Regions from separate parts of the Streptomyces sp. NPDC048424 genome, predicted to be linked through region 1. Evidence: predicted binding sites of a transcription regulator. Region 1 holds the regulator's gene; each other region holds the start of a gene.
What was found. Region 1 encodes HrcA, which represses chaperone genes, less so after heat shock. Its sites were predicted from a motif close to TTNGCACTCNGNNNNNCNGAGTGCNAA; they were not measured.

Region 1 (3,272 bases):
GGTGACCTCGACGTGGACGATCAGGTCGCCGCGCCCGCCGCCGCGCAGGTGGGTGACGCCCCGCCCGTGCAGCGGGATCGCCTGCCCGGAGCCGGTGCCGGGCCGGATGTCGATCTCCTCCAGCCCGTCCAGCGTCTCCAGCGGGCATTTCGTGCCCAGTGCGGCCGCCGTCATCGGGATCGTCACCGTGCAGTGCAGGTCGTCCCCGCGCCGCTGGAAGGTCGGGTGCGCCAGCTCGTGGATCTCCACGTACAGGTCGCCTGCGGGGCCGCCGCCGGGGCCGACCTCGCCCTCGCCCGCGAGCTGGATCCGGGTGCCGTTCTCGACACCGGCCGGGATCTTGACCGTGAGGCTGCGGCGGGAGCGGACCCGTCCGTCGCCCGCGCACTCGGGGCACGGGGTCGGGACCACGGTGCCGAAGCCCTGGCACTGCGGGCAGGGGCGCGAGGTCATGACCTGGCCCAGGAAGGACCGGGTGACCTGCGAGACCTCACCGCGGCCGCGGCACATGTCACACGTCTGCGCGGAGGTGCCGGGAGCGGCGCCCTCACCGGAGCAGGTGGTGCAGACGACGGCCGTGTCGACCTGGATGTCCTTGGTCGTCCCGAAGGCCGCCTCGTCCAGCTCCAGGTCCAGACGGATCATGGCGTCCTGGCCGCGGCGGGTCCGCGAGCGCGGGCCGCGCTGCTGACTCTGGCCGAAGAAGGCGTCCATGATGTCGGAGAAGTTGCCGAAGCCACCGGCCCCGAAGCCGCCCGCGCCGCCGCCGCCCGAGGAGGACAGCGGGTCGCCGCCGAGGTCGTAGACCTGCTTCTTCTGCGGGTCCGAGAGGACCTCGTAGGCGGCGTTGATCTCCTTGAAACGCTCTTGCGTCTTGGGATCGGGGTTCACGTCCGGGTGCAGCTCGCGCGCGAGCCGCCGGAAGGCCTTCTTGATCTCGTCCTGCGATGCGTCGCGGCGCACGCCGAGAACGGCGTAGTAGTCCGTGGCCACTTACGACTCCGCCAGGATCTGTCCGACGTAACGTGCCACTGCGCGTACCGCTCCCATCGTTCCGGGGTAGTCCATGCGGGTCGGTCCGACCACGCCGAGTTTGGCGACTGCTTCGCCGCCCGAACCGTAACCGACGGAGACGACGGACGTGGAGTTCAGTCCCTCGTAGGCATTCTCATGCCCGATCCGTACGGCCATTCCCGACTCGTTGGCCTCGCCGAGCAGCTTGAGGAGCACGACCTGCTCCTCCAGCGCCTCGAGCACCGGCCTGATCGTCAGGGGAAAATCGTGTCCGAAGCGGGTGAGATTGGCGGTACCGCCGATCATCAGCCGTTCCTCGGCTTCCTCGACCAGGGTTTCGAGGAGTGTCGTGAGCACGGTGGAGACCGTGCCGCGGTCATCGGCCTCGAAGGATTCGGGGAGGTCCTGGACGAGCGGGGGCACGTCGGTGAAGCGCCGTCCGACGACCCGGCTGTTGAGCCGGGCCCGCAGGTCGGCGAGCGGTGCCTCGCCGAAGGGGGCGGGGCAGTCGATGAGCCGCTGCTCGACCCGTCCGGTGTCCGTGATCAGTACGAGCATCAGGCGCGCGGGAGCGAGCGAGAGCAGCTCCACGTGCCGGACGGTCGACCGGGTCAGGCTCGGGTACTGCACGACCGCGACCTGCCGGGTGAGCTGCGCGAGCAGCCGCACCGTGCGGCCGACGACGTCGTCGAGGTCGACGGCGCCGTCGAGGAAGTTCTGGATGGCCCGGCGCTCGGGCGTCGACAGCGGTTTGACCCCCGCGAGCTTGTCGACGAAGAGCCGGTAGCCCTTGTCGGTGGGGATCCGGCCGGCGCTGGTGTGGGGCTGGGCGATGTAGCCCTCGTCCTCCAGCACGGCCATGTCGTTGCGCACGGTCGCGGGCGAGACGCCGAGCCGGTGCCGCTCGGTGAGCGCCTTGGAGCCGACCGGCTCCTCCGTCCCGACGTAGTCCTGGACGATGGCGCGCAGCACTTCGAGTCTGCGTTCGCTGAGCATCGCGCACACCTCCAGCTGTGGTCCGTTGCCGTGTTCTGCCGTGTTCGTTGGCACTCTGTCCGTTCGAGTGCCAGAGATCCCCCGCCCAGTGTACGGCCGGGTAGTAAGACCCTGGCAAGGGAGGCCCGCCAGGGTAGCGTCGCGGCATGGACGTGCGTTGGGAAGAGGAAGGCTGGGAACGGCTGACCGGACGGGCCGGCCGGCGGCGGCTGCCGGTGTGGGACTGCACCGTGGGACTGGTGGTGGGCGAGGAGTCGGTCCTCCTGATCGACCCCGGTTCCTGTCTCCGGGAGGGCGCGCAGGTGCGGGCGGAGGCGGAGCGGCTGACGGGTCGGCGCGTGACCCATATCGCATTCACGCACGGCCATTTCGATCATGTGCTGGGCGTTGCCGCCTTCTCCGGGGCCGAGGTGTTCGGTGCGGTCGGGCTGGACGCGCTGCTGTCGACGGGCCGTGAGGAGCTGCGCGGGGACGCGGTCCGCCACGGCCTGGCGGAGGCGGAGGCGGCCGAGGCGGTGGACCTGCTGGTGGTGCCGAAGCACCTGGTGTCGGGCGAGTGGACGCTGGAACTGGGCGGGCTGCAGGTGCTGCTGGCCAATGTGGGGCCCGGGCACACCCGTCACGACCTGGCCGTCTTCGTGCCGGGCGAGCGCGAGACGGTGTTCTGCGGGGACCTGGTCGAGGAGTCGGGCGAGCCCTTGGCGGGTCCGGACGCGACGCCCCGGCAGTGGCCCGCCGCCCTGGACCGGCTGCTGGCGCTCGGCGGGGACGACGCACTGTACGTGCCGGGTCACGGAGCGGTGGTCACGGCGGACTTCGTGCGTGCGCAACGCGCCACACTGGCAGCCCGTTTCGGCGTGTCGGAGACATGACGCGGGCCGCTCTCCTACTGTCGGCCGGATGCGCGAGTACTCCCCCGACCTGACCCCGCAGTGGAAGCGCCCCCAGGCGGTGCCCGAGGTGGCGGCCGAACCCGATCTGGTGGTCGAGGTGGCGGGTACGGACTTCTGCGGCGCGGTGGTGGCCTGCGAGGCGGGCACGGTGACCCTGGAGGACCGCTTCGGCAAGCGGCGGGTGTTCCCGATGGAGCCGCGGGGCTTCCTGCTGGAGGGCGCGGTCGTCACCCTGGTCCGCCCGCGCCGGGGCCCGTCGGCGCCCTCCCGTACGGCCTCGGGCTCGATCGCCGTTCCGGGAGCCCGGGCCCGGGTGGCGCGGGCCGGGCGCATCTACGTGGAGGGCCGGCACGACGCGGAACTGGTCGA
Region 2 (3,272 bases), on a different contig from region 1:
AAAGGCAGTAGCGCCATGAGCGTCAACGTCCGCATCCCCACCATCCTGCGCACCTACACCGGCGGTCAGGCCGAGGTGCCCGCCGAGGGCGCGACCCTCGCCGAGGTCATCCAGTCCCTGGAGGCGAGCCACCCGGGCATCGCCGCGCGCGTCCTGGACGACCAGGGCAAGCTGCGCCGCTTCGTGAACGTCTACGTCAATGACGACGACGTGCGTTTCGAGGGCGGGCTGGAGGCGAAGACGCCGGACGGCGCCGGCGTCTCGATCATTCCGGCCGTCGCGGGCGGTTGCTGATCCTCTCGGCCCCTTTGTCGCCGGGTAGGTGACACGCGCAAACCGAAATTGCCCCCTCCGCTAAAAGCGGAGGGGGCAATTCTGCTTGATTGGGCGCGGTAGAGTTGGGGAAGTCCCCTCCGCCGGACTTGCCCGCTGCATATGAACGGGTCGCGTGAGGGTCGACATCGGGTCAATGTGCAAGCGCGGTATGGGGCATTGGCGAGATATGTCAGGCCCGAGTTGCCCTGGAGTATGGCAAATTTTCACTCTATTTCAATGTTTCCCGGTGTCCAGAATTCTCGTCGGATTGACCTGTTGCAGACAGCACTCGCGCAGATACATTCAGCCTCGGTCGACGCGTTCCGACGCAAGTTCTGACCCGGGAACGCGAAGTGCGTTCCCGCGCAAGGGCCAGTAATAGGGGAGTTAGGCATGGCTCAGGGCACCGTCAAGTGGTTCAACGCGGAGAAGGGCTACGGCTTCATCGCGGTCGACGGTGGTGCGGATGTGTTCGTCCACTACAGCGCCATCCAGATGGACGGGTACCGCACCCTTGAAGAGGGTCAGCGGGTCGAGTTCGAGATCTCGCAGGGCCAGAAGGGTCCGCAGGCGGACATGGTCAAGCTCGCGCTCGGCTGAGTCCCGGAGCGATCGACCACCGACGCACGGTGTTCAACGAAGACCTGCACGACCTTACGAGGGGCCCACATCCCGGACACGGGATGCGGGCCCCTCGTACGTGCGCCCGCCCCGGGCCCGGCCCGTGCCCGGTACTCGCCCGGCGTTGGCCCAAGCCGCTTGCACTCGAGGGGGTCGAGTGCTAATCATTGGCGTTAGCACTCTCCACGTGAGAGTGCTACTGAAACGAGGACCGGGTCGGTGAGGCCCGCAGGGTCCGGTGGGAAGGAACCGCCGGGCACGCAGGCCGTCCGTCGCGGGCGCGGGCGCGGTCCTGGGAGCAATCCACCGCTGTCCGGGAGGACCACTTCAGATGGCCAAGATCATTGCGTTCGACGAGGAGGCCCGCCGCGGCCTCGAGCGTGGGATGAACCAGCTCGCCGACGCCGTCAAGGTCACCCTTGGCCCCAAGGGTCGCAACGTCGTCCTTGAGAAGAAGTGGGGCGCCCCCACGATCACCAACGATGGTGTCTCCATCGCCAAGGAGATCGAGCTCGAGGACCCGTACGAGAAGATCGGCGCCGAGCTGGTCAAGGAAGTCGCCAAGAAGACGGACGACGTCGCGGGCGACGGTACGACCACCGCCACCGTGCTGGCCCAGGCGCTCGTCCGCGAGGGCCTGCGCAACGTTGCCGCCGGCGCCAACCCGATGGCCCTCAAGCGTGGTATCGAGAAGGCCGTCGAGGCCGTCTCCGCCGCCCTGCTCGCCCAGGCGAAGGATGTCGAGACCAAGGAGCAGATCGCTTCCACGGCCTCCATCTCCGCCGCCGACACCCAGATCGGCGAGCTCATCGCCGAGGCCATGGACAAGGTCGGCAAGGAAGGCGTCATCACCGTCGAGGAGTCGCAGACCTTCGGTCTGGAGCTCGAGCTCACCGAGGGCATGCGCTTCGACAAGGGCTACATCTCGGCGTACTTCGCCACCGACATGGAGCGCATGGAGTCGTCCCTCGACGACCCGTACATCCTGATCGTCAACTCCAAGATCGGCTCGGTCAAGGACCTGCTGCCGCTCCTGGAGAAGGTCATGCAGTCCGGCAAGCCGCTGCTGATCATCGCCGAGGACGTCGAGGGCGAGGCGCTCTCCACCCTCGTCGTCAACAAGATCCGCGGCACCTTCAAGTCCGTCGCCGTCAAGGCCCCGGGCTTCGGCGACCGCCGCAAGGCCATGCTCGGTGACATCGCCATCCTCACGGGCGGCACGGTCATCTCCGAGGAGGTCGGCCTCAAGCTGGAGAACGCCGGTCTCGACCTGCTCGGCCGCGCCCGCAAGGTCGTCATCACCAAGGACGAGACCACCATCGTCGACGGCTCCGGTGACAGCGACCAGGTCGCCGGTCGCGTGAACCAGATCCGCGCCGAGATCGAGAACTCCGACTCGGACTACGACCGCGAGAAGCTCCAGGAGCGCCTCGCGAAGCTGGCCGGCGGCGTGGCCGTCATCAAGGCCGGTGCCGCGACCGAGGTTGAGCTCAAGGAGCGCAAGCACCGCATCGAGGACGCCGTTCGCAACGCGAAGGCGGCCGTCGAGGAGGGCATCGTCGCCGGTGGTGGCGTGGCCCTGCTCCAGGCCTCCGCGGTCTTCGAGAAGCTGGAGCTCGAGGGTGACGAGGCGACCGGCGCCAACGCCGTGAAGCTCGCCCTGGAGGCCCCGCTGAAGCAGATCGCCGTCAACGGTGGTCTCGAGGGTGGCGTCGTCGTCGAGAAGGTGCGCAACCTCCCGATCGGTCACGGCCTGAACGCCGCGACCGGCGAGTACGTCGACATGATCGCCGAGGGCATCATCGACCCGGCGAAGGTCACGCGCTCTGCCCTGCAGAACGCCGCGTCCATCGCCGCGCTGTTCCTCACCACCGAGGCCGTCATCGCCGACAAGCCCGAGAAGGCCGGCGCCGGCGCCCCGGGCGGCATGCCGGGCGGTGACATGGACTTCTGATCGACCCCTGGCTCCGGCCACTGGTTGATCGGCTGTTCTTCGACCGAGGGCGGCACTCCCCGTACAGGGGGGTGCCGCCCTCGGGCGTTCCCGGCAGGCGGCGCCGATCGGGGGTAAAACCGCTGGCCGGGGTGGGTGGGGGCGTGTGAGCGTACGGCCATGGGGAATTCCGTCGCGTATCCGGTCCACCGCACCACCGATCCCGCCGAGGCGTACGCCAAGGCGCGACTGCTGTGCGGGCTGCCGGCCCGCCGGTACGAAGGGGTGCGGGTGGGGGCGGAGCTGAGCACGGTCGCGGGCGTGCCCGAGGTGCGCTCGTACGCCTCGCCGAAGTACGACGGCGTGCAGCTGGTCCTCAACGGTGACCACTGCGACTGGTCCC
Region 3 (3,272 bases), on a different contig from region 1:
ACGGCGACCGCGTTGAAGGTGCCGCGGATCTTGTTGACGACGAGGGTGGAGAGCGCCTCGCCCTCGACGTCCTCGGCGATGATCAGCAGCGGGCGGGAGCCGCCGGCCTGGATGACCTTCTCCAGCAGGGGCAGGAGGTCCTGGATCGAGGAGATCTTGCCCTGGTTGATCAGGATGTACGGGTCGTCGAGGACGGCCTCCATACGCTCCTGGTCGGAGACCATGTACGGGGAGAGGTAGCCCTTGTCGAAGGCCATGCCCTCGGTGAACTCCAGCTCCAGGCCGAAGGTGTTGGACTCCTCGACGGTGATGACACCGTCCTTGCCGACCTTGTCCATCGCCTCGGCGATGAGCTCGCCGACCTGGGTGTCCTGCGCGGAGAGCGCGGCCACGGCGGCGATGTCGGACTTGTCCTCGATCGGGCGGGCGGTCGCGAGGAGCTCCTCGGAGACGGCCTTGACCGCGGCGTCGATGCCCTTCTTCAGGGCGGCCGGGGACGCGCCCGCGGCGACGTTGCGCAGACCCTCGCGGACCAGCGCCTGGGCCAGCACGGTGGCGGTGGTGGTGCCGTCACCCGCGATGTCGTTGGTCTTGGTCGCCACCTCCTTCACGAGCTGCGCGCCCAGGTTCTCGTACGGGTCGTCCAGCTCGACCTCGCGGGCGATGGTGACACCGTCATTGGTGATGGTGGGGGCGCCGAACTTCTTGTCGATGACGACGTTGCGGCCCTTGGGGCCGATCGTCACCTTGACCGTGTCGGCAAGCTTGTTGACGCCGCGCTCGAGGGCGCGACGGGCGTCCTCGTCGAACTTCAGGATCTTCGCCATGGGAGCGGTTCAGCCCTCTCGAAAACTCGGGTTTAACGAACTGCGCCCCTCGCCGCCCGGCAATCAGCGGGGTGACCAGGGGCGCAGCTCAAAGCAGTACTGATGAAGAGAATTACTTCTCGACGATCGCGAGCACGTCGCGAGCCGAGAGGACGAGGTACTCCTCGCCGCTGTACTTCACTTCGGTGCCGCCGTACTTGCTGTAGAGCACGATGTCGCCGACGGTGACGTCCAGCGGGAGACGCTGGCCGTCCTCGAAGCGACCCGGGCCCACCGCGAGGACGACGCCCTCCTGGGGCTTCTCCTTCGCGGTGTCCGGGATGACCAGGCCGGAGGCCGTGGTCTGCTCGGCGTCGAGCGGCTGGACCACAATGCGGTCCTCAAGCGGCTTGATGGCAACCTTGGAGCTGGCGGTCGTCACGATCCGACCTCCCCCTTCGGAGATCCGGGGTTAACTGTCTGAGGTGGCGACCAGGTCGATCCGTCGTCGCGGGTGCCGGATCTGCCTGTCGCTGTGTTGGCACTCACCAGGGGCGAGTGCCAGGTGCGAGACTATTCCGGCGATTAGCACTCGGTCAAGCGGAGTGCCAATTCTGGCCGCCGGGGGTGTCGTTTCTCCCGGGCCCGACGGGTTGCCCTGCGGGCAGCTCGGCAGGATCTCCGTAGGCCCGGCCGTACGCGGGGCCCCTCCGGGGCGTCTCCTCGTCGTCGCGCCTGCGGGCCTGTCACGGCCGCTGAGGGCGGTTGCGCGCTCCTCCTGCGGGGACGCCCCTGCACGCCCCCGCGCCGGCCGTGGGGCGGGGACACGGCGGAGTGTCCCCGCAGGAGGAGCGTGCAACCACCCTCCCCTGTCGCAGCGGTGCCCGCAGGCGCGACGACGAGGAGACATTCCGGCGGGGCACCGCCCCACACCCCCGAGCCGCCCGCAGGGGCCGGGCCGTGGGGCGGGGACACGGCGGAGTGTCCCCGCAGGAGGAGCGTGCAACCACCCTCCCCTGTCGCAGCGGCACCCGCAGGCGCGACGACGAGGAGACATTCCGGCGGGGCACCGCCCCACACCCCCGAGCCGCCCGCAGGGCAACCCGTACCCCCGCCCGGGAGGGAAAGGGGGATATGTGACGCTTGGTCCGTGCGCATCCTCGTGGTCGAAGACGAAGAAGGCCTCGCCGAGTCCCTGCGGCGCGGCCTCTCCGCGGACGGGCACCTGGTCGAGGTCGCGCACGACGGCCACCGCGGTCTGGACCTCGCCCTCGCCGGCGGCCCGTACGACGTCGTCCTGCTCGACCTGATGCTCCCCGGCCTCAGCGGCTACGAGATCTGCGCCCGCATGCGCGCCCACGGCGACACCACCCCGGTCCTGATGCTCACCGCCCGGGACGGCGAGTACGACGAGGCCGAGGGCCTGGACTGCGGCGCGGACGACTACCTCACCAAGCCGTTCTCCTTCGTGGTCCTGGCCGCCCGGATCCGGGCGCTGGCCCGCCGCGCCGGCGGCCCCGACCGCAGCCGCCTCCTCCAGGCCGGCGACCTCGTGCTGGACCCGCTGGGCCGCCGCTGCCGCCGCGGCGGCCGGGACATCGAGCTCACCGCCCGTGAACTCGGCGTGCTCGCCTGCCTGATGGAGCAGCCCGGCCGGGCCGTCGCCAAGCAGGACATCCTCGACGAGGTCTGGGACACCCCGCACGGCATCGACCCGAACATCGTGGAGGTGTACGTCTCCTCGCTGCGCAAGAAGATCGACGCGCCCTTCGGCCGCCGCTCGATCCGCACCGTCCACGGGACCGGCTACCGGATGGCCCCCGACGGTGGCTAGGACCACCGTCCGCGCCCGCACCGCCGCTGCCGCCGCCCTCGCGATGGCCGCCGTCCTCGCCGCCGGCGGGCTGTGGCTGCACGCCCTGCTGCGCGCCAACCTCCTCGAGAACACCACCGGCCGTACCGAGCTCGCCGCCCGCAAGGTCGCCGCCCAGCTCGACAGCCGGACCCTGCCGCCCGGCGGACGGCTGCCCGCGCCCGAGAGCGGGGTGGACCTGGTCCTCGTACGGGACGCGGCCGGCCGGACCGTCGCCACCACCGGCGACCCGAGGCACGGCCCGGACCCCCACGAGCTCGACGGCGCGCCGCGCCCCGGCCCCGGGGAGGACTCCCGCTCGACCGTCCTGCCGCCCGCGCACCCCGGTGCGGAACGGCGCGCGGTCGTCGTCCTCGATGCGCCGGGCGCGCACACCGTGTACGCGATGACCGTGCTCGGCGACGTCGACGACGCCACCCGGGCCGTCGCGATCGGGCTGCTGGCCGGCGCGCCCCCGCTGATCGGCTTCGCGGCGGCCCTGGCCTGGTGGGTCACCGGCCACGCCCTGCGCCCGGTGAGCGCGATCCGGACCGAGCTGGCGGCGGTCACCGGGAGCGAGCTGGACCGGCGGGTTCCGGACCCGGGCGGGGCCG

Region 2: the regulator HrcA is predicted to act here: its motif matches at 1,074-1,100, upstream of groL (chaperonin GroEL).
Region 3: the regulator HrcA is predicted to act here: its motif matches at 1,392-1,418, upstream of groES (co-chaperone GroES).

Annotation. Positions count from the first base shown of each region.
Region 1 covers NZ_JBEZKE010000004.1:76,991-80,262, forward strand. Annotated here, with positions in the region: gene dnaJ (molecular chaperone DnaJ) at 1-993, opposite strand, end outside; gene hrcA (heat-inducible transcriptional repressor HrcA) at 994-2,010, opposite strand; gene AB0D29_RS07220 (MBL fold metallo-hydrolase) at 2,157-2,882, shown strand; gene AB0D29_RS07225 (DUF3097 domain-containing protein) at 2,911-3,272, shown strand, end outside.
Region 2 covers NZ_JBEZKE010000038.1:23,285-26,556, reverse strand. Annotated here, with positions in the region: gene AB0D29_RS34020 (MoaD/ThiS family protein) at 16-294, shown strand; gene AB0D29_RS34015 (cold-shock protein) at 709-915, shown strand; gene groL (chaperonin GroEL) at 1,268-2,890, shown strand; gene AB0D29_RS34005 (hypothetical protein) at 3,050-3,272, shown strand, end outside.
Region 3 covers NZ_JBEZKE010000002.1:273,333-276,604, reverse strand. Annotated here, with positions in the region: gene groL (chaperonin GroEL) at 1-827, opposite strand, end outside; gene groES (co-chaperone GroES) at 940-1,248, opposite strand; gene AB0D29_RS03880 (response regulator transcription factor) at 1,957-2,640, shown strand; gene AB0D29_RS03875 (HAMP domain-containing sensor histidine kinase) at 2,633-3,272, shown strand, end outside.